4 regions of the Streptomyces luteogriseus genome follow, and region 1 is predicted to be linked to each of the others. Evidence: riboswitches for the same ligand, from Rfam matches in the RefSeq annotation. Region 1 holds a riboswitch; each other region holds the start of a gene.
The links. Region 1 has a riboswitch for cyclic di-AMP ahead of BJ965_RS15800 (transglycosylase SLT domain-containing protein). Riboswitches for the same ligand answer to the same signal wherever they lie in the genome.
Positions count from the first base shown of each region.

Region 2: it holds a riboswitch for cyclic di-AMP, as region 1 does, so the genes downstream of both, BJ965_RS33375 (C40 family peptidase) here and BJ965_RS15800 (transglycosylase SLT domain-containing protein) in region 1, are expected to answer to the same signal.
Region 3: it holds a riboswitch for cyclic di-AMP, as region 1 does, so the genes downstream of both, BJ965_RS09720 (M23 family metallopeptidase) here and BJ965_RS15800 (transglycosylase SLT domain-containing protein) in region 1, are expected to answer to the same signal.
Region 4: it holds a riboswitch for cyclic di-AMP, as region 1 does, so the genes downstream of both, BJ965_RS20070 (M23 family metallopeptidase) here and BJ965_RS15800 (transglycosylase SLT domain-containing protein) in region 1, are expected to answer to the same signal.

Region 1 covers NZ_JACHMS010000001.1:3,641,421-3,647,221, reverse strand. Annotated here, with positions in the region: gene BJ965_RS15810 (GNAT family N-acetyltransferase) at 1-920, opposite strand, end outside; gene BJ965_RS15805 (Cof-type HAD-IIB family hydrolase) at 1,107-1,961, shown strand; gene BJ965_RS15800 (transglycosylase SLT domain-containing protein) at 1,925-2,704, opposite strand; cyclic di-AMP (ydaO/yuaA leader) riboswitch at 2,708-2,883, opposite strand; gene BJ965_RS15795 (polyprenyl synthetase family protein) at 3,386-4,396, shown strand; gene BJ965_RS15790 (LolA family protein) at 4,628-5,801, shown strand, end outside.
Region 2 covers NZ_JACHMS010000001.1:7,513,556-7,519,356, reverse strand. Annotated here, with positions in the region: gene BJ965_RS33385 (ATP-dependent Clp protease proteolytic subunit) at 1-444, shown strand, start outside; gene BJ965_RS33380 (hypothetical protein) at 453-761, shown strand; cyclic di-AMP (ydaO/yuaA leader) riboswitch at 1,109-1,310, shown strand; gene BJ965_RS33375 (C40 family peptidase) at 1,315-1,788, shown strand; gene BJ965_RS38785 (DUF6328 family protein) at 1,828-2,319, shown strand; gene BJ965_RS33365 (ATP-binding protein) at 2,320-2,778, opposite strand; gene BJ965_RS33360 (helix-turn-helix domain-containing protein) at 2,992-3,852, shown strand; gene BJ965_RS33355 (DUF397 domain-containing protein) at 3,862-4,092, shown strand; gene BJ965_RS33350 (8-amino-7-oxononanoate synthase) at 4,180-5,307, opposite strand; gene bioB (biotin synthase BioB) at 5,458-5,801, shown strand, end outside.
Region 3 covers NZ_JACHMS010000001.1:2,223,575-2,229,375, forward strand. Annotated here, with positions in the region: gene BJ965_RS09705 (bifunctional acetate--CoA ligase family protein/GNAT family N-acetyltransferase) at 1-2,265, opposite strand, end outside; gene BJ965_RS09710 (HPr family phosphocarrier protein) at 2,445-2,726, shown strand; gene BJ965_RS09715 (GntR family transcriptional regulator) at 2,893-3,588, opposite strand; gene BJ965_RS09720 (M23 family metallopeptidase) at 3,778-4,566, opposite strand; cyclic di-AMP (ydaO/yuaA leader) riboswitch at 4,579-4,743, opposite strand; gene BJ965_RS09725 (M16 family metallopeptidase) at 4,936-5,801, opposite strand, start outside.
Region 4 covers NZ_JACHMS010000001.1:4,547,822-4,553,622, forward strand. Annotated here, with positions in the region: gene BJ965_RS20040 (ATP-binding SpoIIE family protein phosphatase) at 1-394, shown strand, start outside; gene BJ965_RS20045 (MarR family winged helix-turn-helix transcriptional regulator) at 665-1,162, opposite strand; gene BJ965_RS20050 (GTP cyclohydrolase II) at 1,280-1,921, opposite strand; gene BJ965_RS20055 (MarR family winged helix-turn-helix transcriptional regulator) at 2,066-2,581, opposite strand; gene BJ965_RS20060 (dihydrofolate reductase family protein) at 2,658-3,788, shown strand; tRNA gene BJ965_RS20065 (tRNA-Met) at 3,855-3,928, shown strand; cyclic di-AMP (ydaO/yuaA leader) riboswitch at 4,226-4,382, shown strand; gene BJ965_RS20070 (M23 family metallopeptidase) at 4,394-5,434, shown strand; gene BJ965_RS20075 (aldo/keto reductase) at 5,622-5,801, shown strand, end outside.

The sequences.
Region 1 (5,801 bases):
CCCTCGTACACGGGCAGTTCACCCGTCTTCAGCGCGTCCTTGTACTCGGCCGCGCCCCGCCCCAGGTCGAGCGTGCCGACGCCCTCGGCCGCCGCCGCCTCGGCCATCCGCAGGTGCAGCACCAGACCCGGCGAGAACTTCGCGAACTCCGGGTCGTAGGCCGGGAACCAGCAGGCCAGCACCGAGGCCGAACGCAGCCCGAAGTGCGCGGCCACGGGCCGCTCACCGGCGTACAGCACGGACAGCGTGCCGCTGCACTCCGGCGCCCGGGCCCGGGCCAGCTGCCCGACGAGCCGGGTGATCCACTCCTGGGCGAACCGGTCCCGTCGGCCGGTCCTGCGGTACTGCGCCGACTTCCACTCCATGAGTGTGCGCAGCGCGGCCGGATCGCGTTCGTCGAACACGAAGCGCAGCTCACCGGCCTGCCGGCCCAGCCTGCGCTCCTTGGCCAGCGTGGTCTTCAGGAACTTCGGCGACTGCGCGCGCAGCACCGACTCGTACGTCTCGTAGCCCTTCTCCACGTCGATGACGTAGGTGGCGTACTCCTCGGCCGCGTACCGGACGAACAGCCGCTGCTCGGCCTCCAGATTGTCGAAGGCGAAGCTCGACAGCGAGCACGCCTTCAGCAGTTCGCCGGTCTCCAGGCCGAGACCCGGCCGCAGGATCGCGCCCTGCGCGTCCGAGACGCCGAGTCCGATCGCCCGGCCCTGGCCCAACGGGCCCCGCTCGTAGGGCAGGAAGCCCGCGGGCTCCGGCCCCTCGTACACCACGGCGACCCGGGCCCCGGGCCTGACCCGGCCGACGGCTTCGGTGAACTCCGGCTCCATGAAAGGGTTGCGCGGTGCCTCGGAAGCGGCGCGCAGCGCACGCCAGCGCTCCCTCTCCCCTTCACCGAGCTCCCCGGGCCCAGCCACGCGAATGCGCCCACTGCTCAACCTGACCCCCCGATCAAGTCCCCCCTGGACACTTGGAAGGTACCGCTCTATGCGGTCCCACGGGTAGGTAGCGGAGCATGTTGTTGCCAACTGGTGCAGAGGCCTTCAACCGGGCAATCGGCGTCCACCGGGTGATGAAACGAAGGGCCGCACTGTCCGTATTCTCTGATCATGGCCGCACCCATCGCATATTCACTCATCGCCACCGACCTGGACGGGACGCTGCTGCGCGGCGACGACACCCTCTCCGACCGGTCCCTCGCCGCGCTCGCGCGGGTGGCGGACGCCGGCGCCCAGCACCTCGTGGTGACGGGCCGGCCGGCGCCGAGAGTACGGCCGCTCCTGGACGACCTCCGGTGCACGGGGCTCGCGGTGTGCGGGCAGGGCGCGCAGGTGTACGACGCCGGCGCGGACCGGCTGCTGTGGTCCATCACCCTGGACCGGGAACTGGCCGAGACCGCCCTCGGCAAGATCGAGGCCGAGGTGGGGCAGGTGTACGCGGCGGTCGACCAGGACGGGGTCGACGGGCTCACGCTGATCGAGCCGGGCTATCTGATGCCGCACCCGACCCTGCCCGCCGTACGGGTCGAGCGGCGCGATGAGCTGTGGGGCGAGCCCATCAGCAAGGTGCTGCTGCGGCATCCCCATCTGACGGACGACGAGTTGGCGGCGACGGCCCGCTCGGTGGTCGGCTCACTGGCGACGGTGACCATGTCGGGGCCCGGCACGGTCGAGCTCCAGCCGTGCGGGATCACCAAGGCCACGGGGCTGGCGCTGGCAGCCGATCATCTGGGGCTGCGGCCGGCCGACACCATCGCCTTCGGCGACATGCCCAACGACATCCCGATGTTCGACTGGGCCGGCCACGGCGTCGCGATGGCCAACGCCCATCCCGAACTCAAGGCCGTGGCCGACGAGGTCACCCTGTCGAACGAGGACGACGGCATCGCCGTCGTCCTCGAGCGACTGCTGGGCGGGACGGCTCAGGCTCAGTACGGGCCGTTGACGTTGTCGATCGAGCCGTAGCGGTCGGCCGCGTAGTTGCAGGCCGCCGTGATGTTGGCGACCGGGTCGTACGGGTCGAAGGAGGTGCCGGCCACGTGGTAGGCGGCGAAGGTCGGGTCGATCACCTGGAGCAGGCCCTTGGACGGGGTGCCGGCGACGGCGTTGGAGTCCCAGTTGTTGATGGCCTGGGGGTTGCCGGACGACTCGCGCATGATGTTGCGGTGGATGCCGTCGTAGGAGCCCGGGATCCCCTTCTGCGCCATGATGTCCAGCGCCTCGCGGATCCACCCGTCGAGGTTGTCCGTGTAGGTCTTCGCCGACGCCTGGGTCGCCTGGGCGACGCCGCCGGCGGGCTTGGCGGCCGGCTTGGCGGGGGCGGACGACTTGGTCGCCGTCTTCTTCGCCGCGTCCGTCTTGGCGGCCTTCACCGTCAGCTTCAGACCCGGGTGGATCAGCTTCGGGTTGTCGCCGACGGCGGTGCGGTTGTCCTTGTAGAGCTGCTTCCAGCCGCCCGAGACGTCGTACCTGTCCGCGATGCGGGCGAGCGAGTCGCCCTTGACCACGGTGTACGTCAGGGACTTGGCGGGCTGGGCCGCCTGCGGCACGGACTGTGCGGCGGCGGGTGCGCTCTGCGGCTCCGCGGCGCTCGCGTGGGTGGCGCCGAGGAGCGGCAGGGTGAGTGCGGCTCCGCCGGTGCCGGCGGCGATGAAGCCTCGGGTCAGCGGGTTGGTTCTGGGGCGACGGTGCTTGCCTCGTCCGGCCATGGCCATGTTCCTCTCCGGCGCCTACGAGGTGAGCTGTCGGGTTCGGGCCGGGAGGTGCCCGGCCGCGTACGGCGCTGTGCCGTGCGCGGCTTCACCCCGAGCCGGGCCGCTGTGCGGACCGGCGACTTACCTGGGTCCCCCGCTCCTGCCACGCGTGAGTGAGTCGGTTCCAGTGGGGAGTCCGGGCGGCGGCAGGATTAGGCGTCCGCCGGACAGGGCCGGAACGTATGCGAGAGCACATGTCGGGAACAAGCACCTCAATCACATATCGCGCGGTTGACCTTGGTCGGGGGAGTTTGTGTCGCTTGATCCTTTGCGGGAGCCAAGGCTCAACTGGCTTTCGGGGGAAGGCGTTAGGGGTCGCTGTGGCGGGGAGGGGGAAAAGGGGAAGGAGTGATTCAACTCACTGATCACGAGCCTGTAGGGCAATTTCCGCCAAGGGGAATTCATCGAATCATCACGGCAAATCGTGCATAACTCGCTACCCCTGGGTAAGTCGATAAATATCTGTTCTTATGGGTTGATCGAAAACATAACGGTCGTGATCGGATACCACCCGGCCTGTAACCATGGGCGCTGGCGGTGATCGAAACGTGACCGGATACGCTGACTCGAGTGAGGGCAGCGACCTATCGACAATCCGCGTAATCACCGGCAGACACAGCAGACAGGAGACCCCTCGTGACCGACGTCGGGCCGTTCGGGCTGAGCGTGCGGGACCAGGCTCTGGAGGCCGATGTCCAGGCCGGATTGACGGCTGTCGAGGAAGGCTTGCTCGAGGCCACCAAGAGTGAGGTGCCCTTCATCACGGAGGCCGCCCAGCATCTGGTGCGGGCCGGCGGCAAGAGGTTCCGCCCGCTGCTCGTGATGCTCTCCGCCCGGTTCGGTGACCGCTACGCGCCCGGCATCGTGCCGTCGGCCGTCGTCGTCGAGCTGACCCACCTCGCCACGCTCTACCACGACGACGTCATGGACGAGGCCACCGTGCGCCGCGGCGTCGCGAGCGCGAACACCCGCTGGGGCAACTCGGTCGCGGTCCTCACCGGCGACTTCCTCTTCGCCCGCGCCTCGCACATCCTGGCCGACCTCGGCCCGGAGGCCGTGCGGGTGCAGGCCGAGGCGTTCGAACGCCTCGTGACCGGCCAGATCCTGGAGACGGCCGGACCGCAGGACGGCCGCGACCCCGTCGAGCACTACCTGGACGTGCTGGGCGGCAAGACCGGCTCGCTGGTCGCGGTGTCGTGCCGGTTCGGCGCGATGATGTCCGGCGCCGACGAGAGGGTCGTGGACGTCCTGACCCAGTACGGCGAGCGGCTCGGCGTCGCCTTCCAGCTCGCGGACGACGTCCTGGACATCGCCTCCAACTCCCACGAGTCCGGCAAGACCCCCGGCACCGACCTGCGCGAGGGCATCCCCACGCTGCCGGTGCTGCGACTGCGCGAGCGGGCGGCCCGGCTCGGGCTCGCCGAGGACATCGCCCTGTGCGAGCTGCTCGACTCCGACCTCACCGACGACGCGCGGCACGCCGAGGCCCTGCGCCTGCTGCGGGCCCACCCGGCGCTGGAGCAGGCCCGGCGGGACACCGTCCGCTACGCCCAGGACGCCCGTTCGGCGCTGGCACCGCTGCCGGAGTGCAGCGCGAAGGCGGCGCTCCTGGAGCTGTGCGACGCGGTGGTGCACCGGGCCGGCTAGCACGTCCTTCCCCCGCGACCCCTACGGGTCGGGGGAGAAGCGGCCCCTCCGTGTCATACCCCAGCAGTACACGGAGTTGAGTCCGGGGTCTGACGTATCTCCCTGGCCGATTTGGTCAGATGGTGACCACGGAAAACACCACTCCTCACCTGTTCGGGTGAGAATGGCGGCTCAGGGACGAGTGCGTGGACGACACGGACAGCCGCCGCCGATCACGGAGGTAGGGCACACATGGCACCGTACGCATCCGACGACAGCACGACCGCCGGGGACGTCGACGAGCAGCGCTCCGGGCGGCGCAAAGCCGCGCGGTACGTCGTCCCGGTCACGGTGATAGGGGTGGCGGCCGCGACGATCGGGCTGGTCCCCGCACTCGCCGACTCCGGTGACCCCGACCTCCCGAAGATCACCGCACAGCAGCTCATCGAGAAGATCGCGAAGTCGGACGTCCAGCAGCTGTCCGGCACGGTGAAGATCAGCACGGACCTCGGTCTGCCGAACCTCGGCGGCCTGGAGTCCGGTCTGCTGTCCGGCGCGGCGGGCCAGGGCGAGGGCGGCTCCTCCGCCGACCCGACGGCCAAGCTCACCGAACTCGCCTCCGGCACGCACACCCTGCGCGTCGCCGCCGACGGCCCCGACCGGCAGAAGCTGTCGCTGCTGGAGAACGCCGCCGAGTACAGCATCATCCACAACGGCAAGGACGTCTGGGGCTACGACAGCAAGTCCAACGAGGTCTACCACGGCACCTCTTCGAAGAGCCCGGAGCACGGCAAGGACCGGCAGCCGCCGGCCACGCCGAAGGACTTCGCCGAGGAGGCCCTGAAGGCGGTCGACGACACGACCTCCGTGACCGTCGACGGCACCGCCCAGGTCGCCGGCCGGGACGCCTACAAACTCGTCGTCGAGCCGAAGCAGTCCGGCTCGACGGTCGGCGCGATCAGCGTCGCCGTGGACGCGAAGACCGGCATGCCGCTGAAGTTCACGCTGACCCCGGCGAGCGGCGGTGCCGCCGTGATCGACGTCGGCTTCACGAAGGTCGACTTCGCCAAGCCGGCCGCCTCCACCTTCGACTTCACCCCGCCCAAGGGCGCGAAGGTCACCGAGGAGAAGGACGTCGGCCAGGGCTCGGAGAAGGCGCCGGGCAAGGCCCCCGGCACGGCCTTCGGCAAGGGCGGGGCGCGCGAACACGCCCCGAAGGCCGGGGAGGACTTCGGCAAGGGCCTCGACGGCATGAAGACCATCGGTGAGGGCTGGAACGCCATCGCCACCTTCGACACCGGCGGCGAGGGCGTGCCCTCCGGCGGGGCCGGCGGTGACCTGGGCGGCTTCATGGACTCGCTCGGCGACAAGGTCCACGGCAAGTTCGGCTCGGGCACGGTCTTCTCGACCCGCCTGGTCAACGCCC
Region 2 (5,801 bases), 3.9 Mb from region 1:
GACATCTCGCTCTACATCAACTCCCCCGGCGGCACCTTCCACGCGATGACGGCCCTCTACGACACGATGCGGTACCTCTCCTGCGACGTGGAGACCATCTGCCTGGGCCAGGCCGGTGCCGCGGCCTCGGTGCTGCTGGCGGCGGGCACGCCCGGCAAGCGGTTCGCGCTGCCCGACGCCCGCCTGGTGATCCATCAGCCCGCCCTGCCCGAGCCGGTCCGGGGGCAGGCCGGTGATCTGGCGATCCAGGCCGACGAGTTGACGCGCGTCCGGAGCCGGATGGAGGAGATGCTCGCGCTGCACTCGGGCCGCACCCGGGAGCAGGTGAGCGCGGACATCGAGCGGGACATGATCCTCACCGCCCAGGAGGCGGTGGAGTACGGCTTGGTGGACGGGGTCATCCCCAACCGCAAGGCCACTCCGGCCCCGTCGACCGGTCGGTGAGGCCCCCGGTGCTCCCGCCCGAACTGCCGCCGCTGCCCGCCCTGACACGCGCCGAGGCGGAACTGATCGACCGTTACCTCGATGTCGTCGACCTGCTCGGCCGCATCAACCCGGCCCAGGAGGGCGACACCTACCGCGGACTGCGCGCCGCTCAGGCCCTGGTGGGCAAGGCGACCGCGCTGCGTGACGCGTTGGCCCTGATGCACCGGCGAGGCGAGACGGAACTGCACGCCGGCACGCTGGCCCGGGCCCTGCGGGTGCTGGACGGTGAGCGGCGCACCGCCCGGCTCACCCTGCCCCCGGAGTCCGTCAGTTGACGCGGAACCGTCGACTCCGGACGCACGCACCGCCGGCGACGCGCCCGGAGCTGAGTTGAAACGGACCAAAAGACGTACCCCTGTTCGGAGTAGGCGGGAGACCGATTTTGGAGCCGCTCCGGTTGCGCAACGCGCGTAGCCGATGGACGGAATGGGGCATTCCGTCGCTGGTCCGGAGCTCCGCGAACCCGTGGACAGTGGCTCGAACGCACACGTGTCCACCCGAACGGGTGAGTGGTGAGTAACAACACAAATCCCCGGTTCCGTTGGGAAATCCGGACAGGCATGCGCCAAGATCCCTGTCTGACGACAAGCCCCCGCCGCTGTGGCGGGGCGATCCGGGCGGACGCCGAGTCCTGCCGCCGCCCGGATGACCGGTCGACAGGAGTGGATCGGCAGGAGTGGAGGACCCGAGCACGACGGGTCGCCGGGACGGTCACGCCATGACCGCCCCCGAGCAGCCCTTGGGGTGAAGCCGCGTCAGCGGCCGGGCAACTTTGTCAGCCCGAATCCGACAGGTCATCCTTCACAGGCGGCTGACGAAGGGTTGCGCATGACTGCGCTCAATCGTGTCCCGTCGCTCATGGCCCGGGCCGGCACGGCCTCGGCGCTCACCATCGCCGCGGTGAGCGGCTCCATCGTGGCGCCCGGCTTCGCATCCGAAGCCGCTGCGGCCACACCGGCGACCAAGGCACTCCAGATAGCGGCCTCCAAGAAGGGTTCGCCCTACAGGTACGGGGCCACCGGTCCGCACCGGTTCGACTGCTCCGGGCTCACGCTCTACTCGTTCAAGAAGGCCGGCAAGAAGCTCCCCCGCACGGCTGCCCAGCAGTACAACAAGACGAAGCACATCTCCGCCAAGAGCCGCAAGGCGGGGGACCTGGTGTTCTTCCACTCGGGCAGCAACGTGTACCACGTCGGTATCTACGCGGGTAAGAACAAGCTCTGGCACTCCCCGAAGAGCGGGGACGTGGTGCGACTGCAGAAGATCTGGACCAAGAGTGTCTGGTACGGACGCGTGAAGTGATCCGCCCGGCGTGCGGCGGCGTCCTTGACGCGCCGCCGCATGCCGGAGCGTGACACGGGCTCATGTGCATACCCGTGCTCCCATGGCCGAGCACCGCCCTGCACCGCGCGCAACGAGACGCCGCTGCGACGCGCCGACCGCACCTTCGTCGAGCTGCTCCAGGAACTGCGCGTCACCCGGACGGGCGTGCAGATCCTCTTCTTCTTCCCGCTGGCGCCGGCTCTCGCCCCGCGCTTCGAGGAACTCGACGCGCTCCAGCGCGTCACCTACGTCAGCGCCCTGCCGCCGGCGATCCTGGCCGCCGCCCTCTTCGCCGCTGCGGCACACCGTCGGACAGCCGTCAGGGCTGCGAGGGGCGGCAGCGCACCGGGAGGCGTCGGCGCGGCGCCGGTGACGGCCGCGGGCTCCGGCGGGGGGCGCGGGGCGCGGAGCGGGCGTCAAGGCCGTGGGGATGGCCCGGATGCGGGTCGCGCGGGCCGGGGCGCGAGGAGGGCGCCGCTGGACACGCCGTGCGGGTCCCGCCGCGTGTGACTACGGCTCCTGCTGCACCGCGGTCGTCACCGGCTGGACCGGGACGACCCAGGGAAGTTCGATCGAGATGGTCTTGCCGCCCTCGCGCGTGGGGCGGATGCGGAGCCTGCCGCCGCATTCCGCGGTCAGCCAGCGGATGATGACCAGGCCGCGGCCGTTGTCCTGCTGGACGGCGGCCGGCAGGCGTCTGGGGAAGCGGGGGTGGCTGTCCGTGACACCGATGCGCAGGTGCTCGTCACGGTCCAGTTCGACGTCCACGGTGAACGTCGGCGACTGGCCGAAGGTGTGCTGGACGGCGTTGGTGGCGAGTTCGGAGATGATGAGTCGGACGGTGTCGGACACTTCCGTGTCCGCCGGCAGGCCCCACTCCGCCAGCGTGCCCACCACGTAGGCACGCGCTGCGGAGACCGAGGCGGGATCGCTCGGCAGAGTGACGGATGCTTCCAGATGGTCTGCCATGGCGACATCGTCCTTTTCCCACGGGACCGGAGCCCGACACGGAGCGGATGGTTCGAGTACGGTCCCGGACTGGTGCTTCGTCGCCAGACTGCCACCAGAGCACCCCTGAAGGACGGCGATCCACCAAGATGTGCATATATCTGTCGCTCAAAGCGGTGAACTCTGCGACGCGAGACCGTATTTGGGTGGCTCGGAAGGAGTAAGGAGGAGCCCATGCAGCACGGTCCCGCGGTGCGCCGCCGGAAACTGGGCGCCGAACTGCGTGCGCTGCGCACCTCTGCGGGGCTCACGAGCGGTGAGGCGGCCCGGCTGGTGAGCTGGCACCAGTCCAAGGTCAGCCGGATCGAGACGGGCACGAGCGGGGTGAAACCGGCCGATGTGCGGTTACTTCTCGACGTCTACGGCGTGACGGACTCCCAACTTCGCGAACTGCTCATGATGTTGGCGGGGTCCGACGACAACGGGGGCCGGCACCACTGGTGGCACGCCTACCGGGGAGTGCTGCCGCCCACCTACCGGGACTTCATCAGCCTGGAGTCGCAGGCCGACACGATGCGCACGCTGGAGACCACCGTCGTCCCCGGACTGCTCCAGACGCCCGAGTACGCCCGTGCGGTGACGAGGGCCGCGGTGGAGGGACTTCCGGAGGACGGGCTCGACACGCTGGTCGAGGTGCGGCTGGCCCGGCAGGACGTTCTGCGTGCGGATCCCCCGCTGGAACTCAGTGCCGTTCTGGACGAGGCGGTGCTGCGCCGGGAGGTGGGCGGCCCCGGGGTCATGGCCCGCCAGCTGGAACGGCTGGTCGAGGCGGCCCGGCTGCCCCAAGTGCGCCTTCAGGTACTGCCGTTCGCCGCCGGGGCACACATCGGCGTCACCGGCCCTTTCGTAATCTTCTCGTTTTCGAGCACTTCTGATCTGGATGTGGTTGTTCTCGACCACTTGACGAGTAGCCTCTACCTCGAACGGAAAGAAGACCTCCAGGCCTACACGGAGGCCTTCAACGCCCTTCAGATCCACGCCCTTTCGCCCGAGGACTCGTTGGATTTCATCGCCGGGACAGCCGCCGGCGCGTAAGGAGGCACCATGCGTGCACTGCCTCGTCACGTCCCCTCAAGCATCGAACTGCACGGTGTGCGGTGGTTGCGCAGCAGCTACAGCACCGGTGCGAACAACTGCGTCGAGACCGCGTGTCCGGACGCCCCGCCCTGGGCCGGGCTGCTCGCCGTGCGCGACTCCAAGGACCCGGCCGGACCCGCACTGCTCTTCTCCCCGGGGAGCTGGGCGGCGTTCGCGGCCGCGGTGGAACGCATGTAACCGCGTTCGATCAGGCCGTCTTCGATCAGACCGTCATCGTGCGACGCACGGCCGTGTCACGCCGACTCATGGCCGCGTCTCGCCGACTCATGGCCGCGTCTCGCCGATCAGTCGTACAGCGCGTTCGATCTGCTGAGCGGTCAGGTCCGCGCGGGCGGTCAGCCTGAGCCGTGAGATGCCGTCCGGCACGGAAGGGGGCCGGAAGCACCCCACGGCCAGGCCCGCCGCGCGGCACCGCGCCGCCCAGCGCACGGCGTCCTCGGGAGAGGGCGCCCGCACCGAGACCACCGCGGCGTCCGGACGCACCGCTTCCAGGCCCTCGGCGGTCAGGCGTGCGTGCAGTTCGCCCGCCACCGCGCGGGCCCGTGCCGCCCGCTCCGGCTCGCGGCGCAGCAGCCGCAGGGCCGACAGCGCCGCCCCCGCCGCCGCGGGCGCCAGTCCCGTGTCGAAGATGAACGTCCGGGCGGCGTTGACCAGGTGGTCGACGACCCGGGCCGGGCCGAGGACGGCTCCGCCCTGACTGCCGAGCGACTTGGACAGCGTGACCGTCGCGACGACGTCGTCCGCGCCCGCGAGCCCCATCTCCTGCGGGGCGCCGCGGCCGCCGTCCCCGAGAACGCCCAGTCCGTGGGCGTCGTCGACGACCAGCCCCGCGCCGTGCGCCCGGCAGGCCTCGGCCAGCGCGGCGAGGGGGGCCGCGTCGCCGTCGACCGAGAAGACCGTGTCGGACACGGTGATCGCCGTGCCCTCGTGGGTGGCCAGTGCCTTGCGCGCGGCGTCCGGCTCGGCGTGCGCCACGACCTGGGTGGTACCGCGGGCGAGCCGGCAGCCGTCGATGAGCGAGGCGTGGTTGCCCGCGTCGGAGACGATCAGGGAGCCGTGCGGGGCCAGCGCGGTGACCGCCGCGAGGTTGGCGGCGTAACCGGAGGAGAAGACGAGAGCCGCCTCGAAACCGCAGAAATCAGCCAGTTCCCGTTCGAGTTCGGCGTGCAGTTCGGTCGTGCCCGTGACGAGCCGGGAGCCGGTCGCGCCGCCGCCCCAGGTCCGCGCCGCCCGGGCCGCGCCCTCGGTGACCTCGGGGTGGCGGGCCAGCCCGAGGTAGTCGTTGCTCGCCAGGTCCAGGAGCGGCGAATCGGCCGGACGGGGGCGCAGAGTCCGTACGAGTCCGGCGCGGGCACGCAGCTCCGCCTGCTCGTCGATCCAGCCGAACGCCATGGGTGGTCCTCCGGAGAATTTGTAGGCAGTGCACAGACACTAGCGGGACCACCAGCAGGTCACTGTGTGGCAATACCCACACCTCGAAGCGACTCTGTTGTGCGAACTCTCCTTTGCCCCGGGCGCCTCCTTAGGACAGGATCGGCTTCCATGGACCTGCTGAACACGCTGGTGGACAAGGGGCTTCGGCGCGAGCTGCCGACCCGTGACGAGGCACTGGCCGTCCTCGCGACGTCCGACGACGACCTGCTCGATGTGGTGGCCGCGGCCGGAAAGGTGCGTCGGCACTGGTTCGGCCGACGGGTGAAACTGAACTATCTCGTCAACCTCAAGTCCGGCCTGTGCCCCGAGGACTGCTCGTACTGTTCGCAGCGGCTCGGCTCGACGGCCGGAATCCTGAAGTACACCTGGCTGAAGCCCGACCAGGCGTCCGACGCGGCGGCGGCGGGGGTGGCCGGAGGGGCCAAGCGGGTGTGCCTGGTGGCGAGCGGACG
Region 3 (5,801 bases), 1.4 Mb from region 1:
GGGGTAGCCGAGGTCGCGGGCGGCCTCCGCGGCGGCGTCTGGGGTCGGGGCGGGCAGGGCGCGATGGACCTGGACGCCGTAGTGACCGAGGAGGTCACAGGTCTCGTCCGTGCCGAGCGTGAGTCCCTGCCCGCGCGCGAGGAGGCCGTCGATCAGCGCGGCGGCGCCCCTTTCGTTGATGTCCTCGTACTCGGGCACCCTGCCGGGCTCGGCGGCGTCGCGCCGCCACTGCGCGTAGGCCACGGCCTGGCCGAGGGCGCGGACGGCGCGCTCGGCGGCGGGGTAGGCGGGGATGAGGTGGGTGCCTTCGGGGGCCTCGGTGGTGGGGAGGCGTTCCGCGGCGGGCGCCGGACCGGGGGCGTTGCGCGGCGGGTTGTCCGACCCGGCCTGCGGTGCGGTGCTCGCCGCCGCCGACAGGGCCTCCGCCAGGCCGCCGAGCTCCACGTGGACCACGAGGACCGGCTTCGACGGGGCCGCGGCCGATGCCGAGCGCAGGGCTTCCGCGAGGGCCGCGTCGCCGACCGGGCCCTCCCCCACGGCCGGTATGGCGGTGACGACGACGGCGTCGCACCGGTCGTCGGCCAGGGCACGGGACAGGGCGGTGTGGAAGTCGGCCGCCGAGGCCGCGGTGGTCAGGTCCTGCGGGGGGTGCGGTCGCAGCCCCTCGGCGAGGCACGCGTCGTAGGTGAGCAGGCCGAGCGACTCCGAGTTGCCCAGGATCGCCACCCTGGGGCCGGCCGGCAGGGGCTGGCGGGCGAGCAGCAGGCCCGCGTCGACCAGCTCGGTGATCGTGTCGACGCGGATGACCCCGGCCTGCCGCAGCAGCGCCGACACGGTCGCGTGCGGCAGCCGGGTCGCCCGGACGGCGTGCCCCTGGGGTGCGGCGGCGCCGTGCCGTGCGCCCTGGACGACGACCAGGGGCTTGGCCGCGGCGGTGCGGCGGGCGAGGCGGGTGAACTTGCGGGGGTTGCCGATGGACTCCAGGTACATGAGGACGACGTCGGTGTCAGGGTCCTCGTACCAGTACTGGAGGACATCGTTGCCGGAGACGTCGGCGCGGTTGCCGGAGGAGACGAAGGTGGAGACACCGGTCACGCCCGTGACACCGCCGCCGCGCCGGTGCAGCCGGGACAGCAGGGCGATGCCGATGGCGCCGGACTGGGCGAACAGGCCGATGCGGCCCGGGCGCGGCACCTCCGGGGCGAGGGAGGCGTTGAGCCGTACCCGGGGTGAGGTGTTGATGATGCCGAAGGCGTTCGGGCCGATGATCCGCATGCCGTACGTGCGCGCGTGCCGTACGAGGGCGCGCTGGCGTTCGCGTCCCTCGGGGCCGCTCTCGGCGTAGCCGGCGGAGACCACGACCAGGCCTTGGACGCCGTGTTCGCCGCACTCGGTGACGACCTCGGTGACGTGCTCGGCCGGTACGGCGACGACCGCGAGGTCGACCGGGCCGTCGATGTCCCGCACCGAGCGGTGGGCGGGCACCCCGTCGAGCTCCTTCTGCCCCTCCGGGAGGGCCTTGTTCACGGCGTAGAGGCGGCCGCTGTAGCCGGCGTCCCGGATGTTGCCGAGGACGCTGCGGCCCACGCCACCCGGCGTGCGTCCGGCGCCGATGACCGCGACCGAGCCGGGGGCGAGCAGCCGCTGCACCGAGCGCGCCTCGGCACGGTGTTCGCGCGCGTACTGCACGGCGAGGGAGCGGTCGGTGGGTTCGAGGTCGAACTCCAGCCGGACGACGCCGTCCTCGAAGCTGCGCTTCTGGGTGTAGCCGGCGTCCGTGAACACCTTGATCATCTTGGTGTTCGCGGGCAGCACCTCGGCGGCGAAGCGGCGGATGCCGCGCTCACGGGCGACGGCGCCGATGTGCTCGAGCAGGGCGGAGGCGACCCCGCGGCCCTGGTGGGCGTCCTGCACGAGGAAGGCGACCTCGGCCTCGTCGGCGGGTGCCGACGCGGGCGTTCCGTCGGCACCGATCCGGTCGTAGCGTACGGTGGCGATGAACTCGCCGCCGACCGTGGCCGCGAGTCCCACCCGGTCCACAAAGTCGTGGTGCGTGAAGCGGTGGACGTCCTTGGCGGACAGGCGAGGGTACGGCGCGAAGAAGCGGTAGTACTTCGACTCGTCGGAGACCTGCTCGTAGAAGCTGACCAGGCGATCGGCGTCATCAACGGTGATGGGCCGGATGCGCGCGGTACCCCCGTCGCGCAGCACCACGTCGGCTTCCCAGTGGGCGGGATACTCGTGCCGGTCCGGCGAGGTCTGCATGGGCCCCAGAGTACGGCTAGCGCCTGACAAGGGCGCGAGGCAGTCTGTGGAGGGCGTCAGTCGGGTCGAGGCCGCGATCCGACGGCACCCCGGGGCGGTCCGCGAGGACCGCTCCCGGTACGGCTTCACGGTATGGGAAACTGGTCTAGACAACCCTGAAAAGCGAAGGGCAGCAACACATGGCTGAGCGCCGCGTCAACGTCGGCTGGGCCGAGGGTCTCCACGCCCGCCCCGCCTCCATCTTCGTCCGAGCCGCCACGGCCGCAGGCGTCCCGGTGACGATCGCCAAGGCTGACGGCAACCCCGTCAACGCGGCCTCCATGCTGGCCGTCCTGGGCCTCGGCGCCCAGGGGGGCGAGGAGATCGTCCTCGCCTCCGACGCCGAGGGTGCGGACGCCGCACTGGACCGGCTCGCCAAGCTGGTCTCCGAGGGTCTCGAGGAACTTCCCGAGACCGTCTGATTCACCGAGCGCCCGATCCGTCCGGCGTGCAGCGAAGGGCTCGTCCGAATTCACCGGGCGGGCCCTTCGCCATTCCCGGTGGATGCGGGACGGGAATTCCGATGAATCCGGGCAGCGAAAATAGACCCCCGCAAATTGTCCGCTCTCTTTGTATACGGCTGCCGTGTTAATGCTGCGGGCTCGCCGTGTTTACGGGATGTTGCGAGTTCCTCACACGGTCGGTGCGCTCCTGGGGGGAGCCGAACCGCAGGCGGTGCGCGCCCTTCGCGCGCTCGGTGTGCAGCGCCGTGACCGCCCGCGCGCGCTCGCCGTCCCCACGCGCCACCGCGTCCACGATCGCGCCGTGCTCGGTCCAGGACTCCACCGGACTGGCCGGCGCCTCCACGGCGTACATCCAGGCGATCTTGTGGCGGAGCTGGGTGAGCATCGAGGTCAGCGCAGGGCTGCCGGAGGCCTGGGCGAGCGTCTCGTGGAACCAACCGCCCAGAGAGCGCAGGTCGTCGCTGTTGCCCCGGCGGGCCCGCTCCTGACCCAGCCGGACCAGACCGCGCAGGACCTTCAGATGCGCCTCGGTGCGACGCTGGGCGGCGCGGGCCGCACCGAGCGGCTCCAGCAGCATGCGCATCTCCAGCAGGTCAGCGGCCTCCTGCTCGGTGGGTTCCGCCACGCACGCGCCCGCGTGCCGGCGGGTCACCACGAATCCCTCGGCCTCGAGCGTGCGCAGCGCCTCCCGGACGGGCACCCTCGAGACGCCGTAGCGGCGCGCGAGGAGTTCCTCGGTGAGCCGGCTGCCGCGTGCGTGGACACCCGCGACGATGTCGTCCCGGATGGCCGTGCACACCGAGTGCGCGGGAATACGCATGACCGACCTCCGCTTAATCCCCGTGAAACGCCGACGAGCGGCGTGCGTTCCGTGACTCTATTGCAATGAGCCGGAATTTCCGACGGCAGACGACAATCCATGGATATTTTTTGGACAGCGGGCGGCCGTAAACGCCGAAAGCCCCGGCTCGGGGAGCCGGGGCTTTCGGGGAGAGCGGGGAGGTTCCGGTCAGACACCCACGCCGTGCGAGCGGAGGTAGGCGACCGGGTCGATGTCCGAGCCGTACTCGGGGCTGGTGCGGGCCTCGAAGTGCAGGTGGGGGCCGGTGACGTTGCCGGTCGCGCCGGACAGGCCGATCTGCTGGCCGGGGGTGACCTGCTGGCCCACCGAGACGCCGACGGAGGACAGGTGGCCGTACTGGGTGTACGTCCCGTCGTTCATCTTGATCACGATCTGGTTGCCGTAGGAGCCGCCCCAGCCGGCCTCGACGACGGTGCCCGCGCCGACCGCGTGGACGGAGGTGCCGCTGGCGGCGTGGAAGTCGACACCGGTGTGGCTGCCGGAGGACCACAGGCCGCTGCTGGCCTGGTAGCCGGTGGAGACGTACGAGCCGGAGATCGGGGACACGAAGGTGTTGAGGCGCTTGCGCTCGGCCTCGCGGGCGGCGCGCTCCTTGGCCTCGCGGGCCTTCTCGGCCGCCTCCTTGGCCCTCTCGGCCAGCTCGGCGGCCCGCTTGCGGGCGGCCTCCTCGGCCTTCTGCTTGGCGGCGGCCTCGTCGGCTGCGTGCTGCTGCGCGAGGGCCTGGGCGTCGATCTGCTGGGCCGCGGTGTCACCCATGGTGACGACCGGGGTGAGGCCGGTCTGCTCGGCGCTGGGTTCGGCGGCGAAGGCCGCGGGGGCCGCCACGGTGCCGATCACGCCGGTGGTGGCGAGAGCCGCGACGCCTGCCGCGCGGGCGGTGGAGCGCTGCATCCTGCTGGGACGACGGTGCTTCCCGGTGGCGCGAGTGAACGCCATGTGGTGGCTGGTCCTTTCCTTCCCTCTCGCCTACCGGGTTAGCTGACGGGTTCGGAGCAGGAAGGTCTCCTACGGACTCCCTCGCGACTCGCGCGGGCGCCCGATTCACCCCAGGGACTGCGATGGGTCCCCGGCTCCCCTGGCTCGCGCCGTACGGGGACTCGGCGATGACTGTCCGGTGCCGCGGGTGCGGCGCACTGCCTGACGAACAGCCTGGATGACGCTAAGCGGCGCCACTTTCAATTCCCAAACGAATCCAGGCTTTTGTAGCGCATCCCACAGGGCAGACAGGCAACTCCCATCCCAATTCGGGCATAAAGGGGCCCTGGTGCCTTTGAAGACAACCAGGGCCCCTGCACGCGCGTGCCGCTACTCGGCGGCGACGACGGTGACTTCGCCGATGCCGAGGGCCTCGACGGGTGCCTTGATCTGCGCCGCGTCACCGACGAGAACGGTCACCAGACGGTCCACCGGGAAGGCGCTCACGGCCGCCGCGGTGGCCTCCACGGTGCCGGTCGCGGCGAGCTGCCGGTACAGCGTGGCCTGGTAGTCGTCGGGCAGGTGCTGCTCGACCTGGTCGGCCAGCGTGCTCGCGACGGCCGCCGCCGTCTCGTACTTCAGCGGCGCCACGCCCACCAGGTTCTGCACGGCGACGTCCCGCTCGGCGTCGGTCAGTCCCTCGGCGGCGAGGGTGCGCAGCACCGTCCAGAGGTCCTGGAGGGCGGGACCGGTGTTGGGCGTGTCGACGGAACCGCTGATGGCGAGCATCGCGGCACCCGTGCCGTCCGGGGCGGACCTGAGGACCTGGCCGAACGCCCGTACGCCGTAGGTGTAGCCCTTCTCCTCGCGCAGGACGCGGTCAAGGCGGGAGGTGAGGGTGCCGCCGAGGCAGTACGTGCCGAGCACCTGCGCGGGCCACACGCGGTCGTGCCGGTCCGGCCCGATCCGGCCGATCAGCAGCTGCGTCTGGACGGCGCCCGGGCGGTCCACGATGACGACCCGGCCGGTGTCGTCGGCGGTCACCGGCGGCACGGGACGCGGCTCGGCCGAGGAGCCCGTCCAGGCGCCCAGCGTGTCCCCGAGCAGGGCGTCCAGGTCGATGCCGGTGAGGTCGCCGACGACCACGACGGTGGCCGTGGCGGGACGGACGTGCTTCTCGTAGAAGGCGCGCACGGCCGCGGAGTCGATGGCGGCGACGGTCTCCTCGCTGCCCTGCCGGGGCCGCGACATGCGCG
Region 4 (5,801 bases), 910 kb from region 1:
CACCCGGGGCGCGGCCGTCGCCGTGGCCCAACTGGACATGACGGCAGGTCGGTTGAGCTTCGCCGGGATCGGCAACGTCGGCGCCCGGCTGCGGACCGACGGCACGTGGAAGGCGTTGCTGTCCCACCCCGGCATCGTGGGCGCGCAGGCCCCGGCTTCCGTGCCCGTGCAGCGTGTTCCCTGGCACGCGGACAGCCTGCTGGTCCTGCACAGCGACGGCCTGCCCAGCCGCTGGACACCGCCCGACGACGGCGTGCTGCCGGGCTGCGACCCGGCGGTGGCGGCCGCGGTGGTGCTCCGCGACGCGGGCAGCGCGGCCCGGCCGGCGGGGGACGACACCTGTGTGGCGGTCCTGGCCGCCGGCGGCGTGAGCCGCCACGGTTCGGGGGCTTGAGGGGGCTGGGCGGGGCGGGGACGACCGGCGGCGTCGCGCGGTGCGGCTGCATCGGCCGGGTTCCAGGGTTCGCCGGCGGCGGGTCGCGCAGGACGGGTCGCGCAGGGAGGGTGGCCGAACGCCCGCACACGCCCACGGTCCTGGCCGCGGAATCGCCGCCGAGATTCATCACGGTGTGGTCGGCAGGACCGGTGAGCGGTCACCGTCCGCGCGGCCGGGCCGCGCCGCGAGAGCTCGCTTTCTCGCCACCGCGGCTCCTCGCGCCGGAACCTACTCCGCCCCGCCGGCACCCGGCGCCGTGTCCTGGGCGGCCAGGAAACCCCGCAACCCCCTGCTCAGCGCCGCCCGTTCGCCCGGTTCCATCGCCGCCAGGGCCGCGGCCAGGGCCCGGGCGCGACGGCCGGCGACGTCACCCAGGACGCGCTGTCCGTGTGTCGTGAGCCACAGTTGCACTTCCCGGCGGGTGTCGGGGTGCGGGGCCCGTTCCAGCAGACCGGCCGCGGCCAGACGGTCGCAGAGGCGGCTGGCCGTGGGGAGCCCGATGTCCAGGCCCTCCGCCAGGGCCGTCAGATTCAGGCCGGGCGCCGTCTGCACGGTGCGCAGCGCCCGCAACTGGTGCAGGGACAGGCGCAGGGACGCCTCCTGCGCGGCGACCGACCACAGCGCCGTCAGACTCTCCACCGCATCTGCGATCTGCGATGCGACGGCCTCCGGGCCATCGCCCGGTCCCCTCGCCCGGTGGTTGCCGGGGCCGCCGAGATCGGTCACGAACGGTCACTTCCATAAAGCTTCGGGTACTGATGAGATCGCCCTCTTTCAAAGGCTGTACCCGATGAACCGAGCGGCAAGCAGCCCGGTTCGAAGGCCGGCCGGACCGGGGGCGGCTCAGCCGGCGCTGAGTTCCGTCAGCGCGGTGAGCGGCAGCGTGTGCTGGGTCTGGAGCACCTTCGCCCGCAGGTAGCGGACGTTGTGGGCGGTGGTGAAGACGCCCGTGGGGATCCGGTCGCGGACGTCGACGCCCAAGGACCGCAACTGCTCAGCCTTGTCGGGGTTGTTGGAGAGCAGGTCCAGTTCGCCGATGCCCAGGGCCCGGAGCATCTGGGCCGCGGCCGTGTAGTCGCGGGCGTCCTCGGGCAGCCCGAGCGCCGCGTTCGCCTCGTACGTGTCCAGCCCCTCGTCCTGGAGGGCGTACGCGTCGAGCTTGTTGTAGAGGCCGATGCCCCGGCCCTCCTGTCGGAGGTAGAGGAGCACGCCGCCGCGCTCGGCGATGCTCTCGACCGCCTCGCGCAACTGCGGGCCGCAGTCGCAGCGGGCCGAGCCGAACACGTCCCCGGTCAGGCACTCGGAGTGCAGCCGCACCAGCGGGACGGGGCCGGGCTCGCCGAGGACCATGGCCACGTGCTCCTGGCCGTCGGCCAGCCCGTGGAAGGTGACGAGCTCGGCGTCGGCCTCGTAGCCGTCGTGGAAGCGCAGCGGGACCCGGACGCGGGAGCGCGGGGTGGCGATGACGGCGGGGGTGTCGGGCATGCGGGGCCTCCGGGTTCCGTTTCCTGTTCGGCTGCACAACCGTACTGCTTCAGATTTGAAGCAGCTCCACGACCGGAACCCTACTCATGCTTTAAATTTGAAGCAATGAGATTGAGGCTCTGTGTGATGCGCGTCACCGGCGCGTCATGAGCAGGACGGCGACGACCTCCGCCGCCACGGCACGTCGTCCGCCGCCGGCCGGGCCCCGTCCTCCTGGAGCCCCTGTGCGATCGCGGTGGAGATCTCCTCCAGCTGCCCCACCTGCTCCTCGCTGAGCCGGTCGAACAAGAAGTCCCGCACCGTCTCGACATGCCCGGGAGCCGTCCGCTCCAGCACGGCGAACCCCTCGTCGGTCAGCGCGGCGATACTGCCCCGCTTGTCGTGGCGGCAGGCCTCGCGCCGCAGCATGCCGTCCTTCTCCAGCCGCGCGACCGCGTACGTCAGCCGGCTGCGGGTGATCTTCAGCCGCTCGGCGAGATCGGTCATCCGCAGCCGCCGTTCCGGGGACTCCGACAGGACGGACAGGATGGAGTAGTACAGGTGCGGCATGCCGGCGTCCTGCTGGAGCTGCCGGTCGATCGCGTCCTCCAGGAGCAGCGAGGCGGCGATGTAGGCGCGCCAGGCGCGCTGCTCATCGGGGGTGAGCCAGCGAGTCGTCATGCCACCAGTGTAGGTTTGTTTCAAACTTGAACCAAGCCCCTCCCGTCCCGCCGTCCCGACCAGCCGCGGAGCACCGATGCCTCGTCCGTACGTCCTGCTGTCCGCCGCCGTCTCCCTCGACGGCTACCTGGACGACACCGGGCCCGACCGCCTGCTTCTGTCGAGCCCGGCCGACTTCGACCGGGTCGACGAGGTCCGGGCCGGCGTCGACGCGATCCTGATCGGCGCCGGCACCATCCGCGCCGACAACCCGCGGCTGCTGGTGAACTCGGAGAGCCGCCGGGCCGCCCGCACCGCCGCAGGCAAGCCCGAGTACCCCCTCAAGGTCACCGTCAGCGGCTCCGGCGACCTCGACCCGGACGCCCGCTTCTGGCACACCGGAGGGGGGAAGATCCTCTACACCACCGACCAGGGCGCCGAGCGTGCCCGCTCCCTGGGCCTGAACACCGACGTCGTCCCGCTCGGCGCCGACCTCGACTGGCGGCGGCTGCTCACGCACCTGCACGACGTCCGGGGCGTACGGCGGCTCATGGTCGAGGGCGGCGGACTGATCCACACCCAGCTCCTCACCCAGGGCCTCGCCGACGAACTCCAACTCGTCCTCGCCCCGCTCTTCGTGGGCGACCCCCGGGCCCCCCGCCTCTTCGGCCCCGGCGGCTACCAGGGCGGCCGGCTCCGGCTGCTGGAGACGCGGCGGATCGAGGACGTGGTCCTGATGCGCTACGAGCCGACCGCCCCGGGCACCGGCGGGCTCCCCGCCGCCGCCGACCACCACTGGCTCGCCCTCGCCTGTGAACTGGCCGAGCGCTGCCCGCCGTCGGACACGGCGTTCAGCGTGGGCGCGGTCGTGGTCGCCGCCGACGGCACGGAACTGGCCCGCGGCCACTCCCGAGAGGCCGGCGACCCGGTCGTGCACGCCGAGGAGGCGGCCCTCGCCAAGATCGACCCGGCCGACCCGCGCCTGCCCGGCGCGACGGTGTACAGCAGCCTGGAGCCGTGCGCCCGCCGCGCCTCACGCCCCGCCCCATGCGCCCGGCTGATCCTCGACGCGGGGGTACGGCGGGTCGTCACGGCCTGGCGCGAGCCGGACACCTTCGTGACGGACGCCGACGGCAGCGGGCTCCTCGCGGCCCGGGGGGTGGAGGTCGTCGTCCTCCCGGAACACGAGGAGCGGGCCAAGGCCCCGAACCATCACCTGCCGGGCTGAGCACCGGCCCGATCGGTGGGTGTGTGCGAGTGGTCCCGCGGATGGCGTACACTGGAGTCACAACGACGCGGGGTGGAGCAGCTCGGTAGCTCGCTGGGCTCATAACCCAGAGGTCGCAGGTTCAAATCCTGTCCCCGCTACTGAAGGCCGAGGGCCGGAATCCGAAAGGGTTCCGGCCCTCGGTGCTTTCCCATGCTTGCCCGATGGCTCACTACGGTCGGTGAGCGAACCGTCCCGTTCCGCATAACAACTGACGCACCGTCAAAACCCGTCAGTCACCTGCGGTGCGGTCAACTCGCCCGATTTAAGCCGGTCATGGCAGGTAAGTCCGCGCGAAAAAGGTTAATGATCAAGTGGAATCGCTGGAATACCCCTCGCGCCTCCATTAACGTTCGATAACGCAGCGCGGTCGTCCCAGCCGTCACAGAAGGCGGCTCCGTGCGCACGCGCCGAATCCCGAAAGGGAACCGGGGAACCACCACTTGGGGTGAATCGGGCGGATACCACCGTGGAAGCACGGCAGGTATACGCGCGTAGGAGACCTTCCTGCTCCGAACCCGTCAGCTAACCCGGTAGGCGAGAAGGAAGGAAAGGAGTACGCCCACGTGGCGTCCAACCGGCCTGCCCCCGCGGCCCCGTACGCGCCGAAGCGCGAGAACGACACCTTCGGATTCGGCGGCCAGCACACCGACGAGGGCCCGTTCCAGGAGTGGAACCCCACCGAGGAGTCCATCCGTCCCGTCCGCGGCCGGCATCGCGTCACCAAGCAGCGCGGCGGAGGCCTCGCCCGCAGCTCCACCGTCCTCGGCGTCGGTGTCATAGCCGCCGTGGGTGCCGGCGGCATGGCCAGCGCCCAGACCGGCAAGCCCCCGGTGTCCATCTCCGTTCCGGACCTGCCCTCGGTGGGTTCCCTCATCTCGGACGACGACACCCCCGAAGGTTCCGCCACCCCGCTCAGCAGCCTCGGCACCGCCACCGCGGACACCGCGAAGGACACGTCCGGCGCCCGCGCCGGCGCCGGTGACGCGCTGCGTGCCCGGATCATGGCGCAGGTCGAGCACCAGCAGGAACAGATCGAGACCAAGGCCGCCGAGGACGCCGCGGCCGCCGCCGAGAAGGCGGCCAAGGAAGCGGTCGCAAAGGCGGAGAAGGAAGCCAAGGCCAAGGCCGCCGAGGCCAAGGAGAAGGCGGAGGAAGAGGCCAGGAAGAAGGCCGAGGCCGAGCGGCTCGCCGCCCTCGCCAAGCAGTTCACGCTGCCGACCTCCTCCTACACCCTCACCTCGACGTTCGGCCAGGCCGGCGCCTACTGGTCCTCCGGCTACCACACCGGCCTCGACTTCGCCGCCCCCACGGGCACGCCGATCAAGGCCGTGCACAGCGGCACCATCACCGAGGCGGGCTGGAACGGCTCCTACGGCTACAAGACCGTGCTCACCCTCGATGACGGCACCGAGATCTGGTACGCGCACCAGTCCTCCATCGGCGTCAGCGTCGGCCAGAAGGTCAGCACCGGCGACGTCATCGGCCGCGTGGGCGCCACCGGCAACGTCACCGGGGCGCACCTGCACCTCGAGGTCCACTCCGGCGGATCCGCCAGCGGCATCGACCCGATGGCCTGGCTGCGGGGCAAGGGACTGACTCCCTGAGCAGTGCGCGCTCGTCGAAGCATCGGCGGCCCTGACGACGACCCCTCGACGTCAGGGCCGCCGGCTTTTGCGGTGTGGCGCGGAGCGGCTTCGTCCGGTGCGGCGGCGTGCGGGGTGGCGTGGGGTTTACGGGAGTTTTGCGTCCGTTGCGGAATGAGGCGTTCCTGCGCGGTCGTTGACACCGACCATGACGACTCTTCGCAAGCTCGGTACTTCCGACCTCGAGGTCTTCCCCCTCGCCCTCGGCGGCAACGTGTTCGGCTGGACCGCCGACCAGGACCGGTCCTTCGCCGTCCTCGACGCCTACACCGCCGCCGGCGGCAACTTCGTCGACACCGCCGACGTCTACTCGGCGTGGGTCGACGGC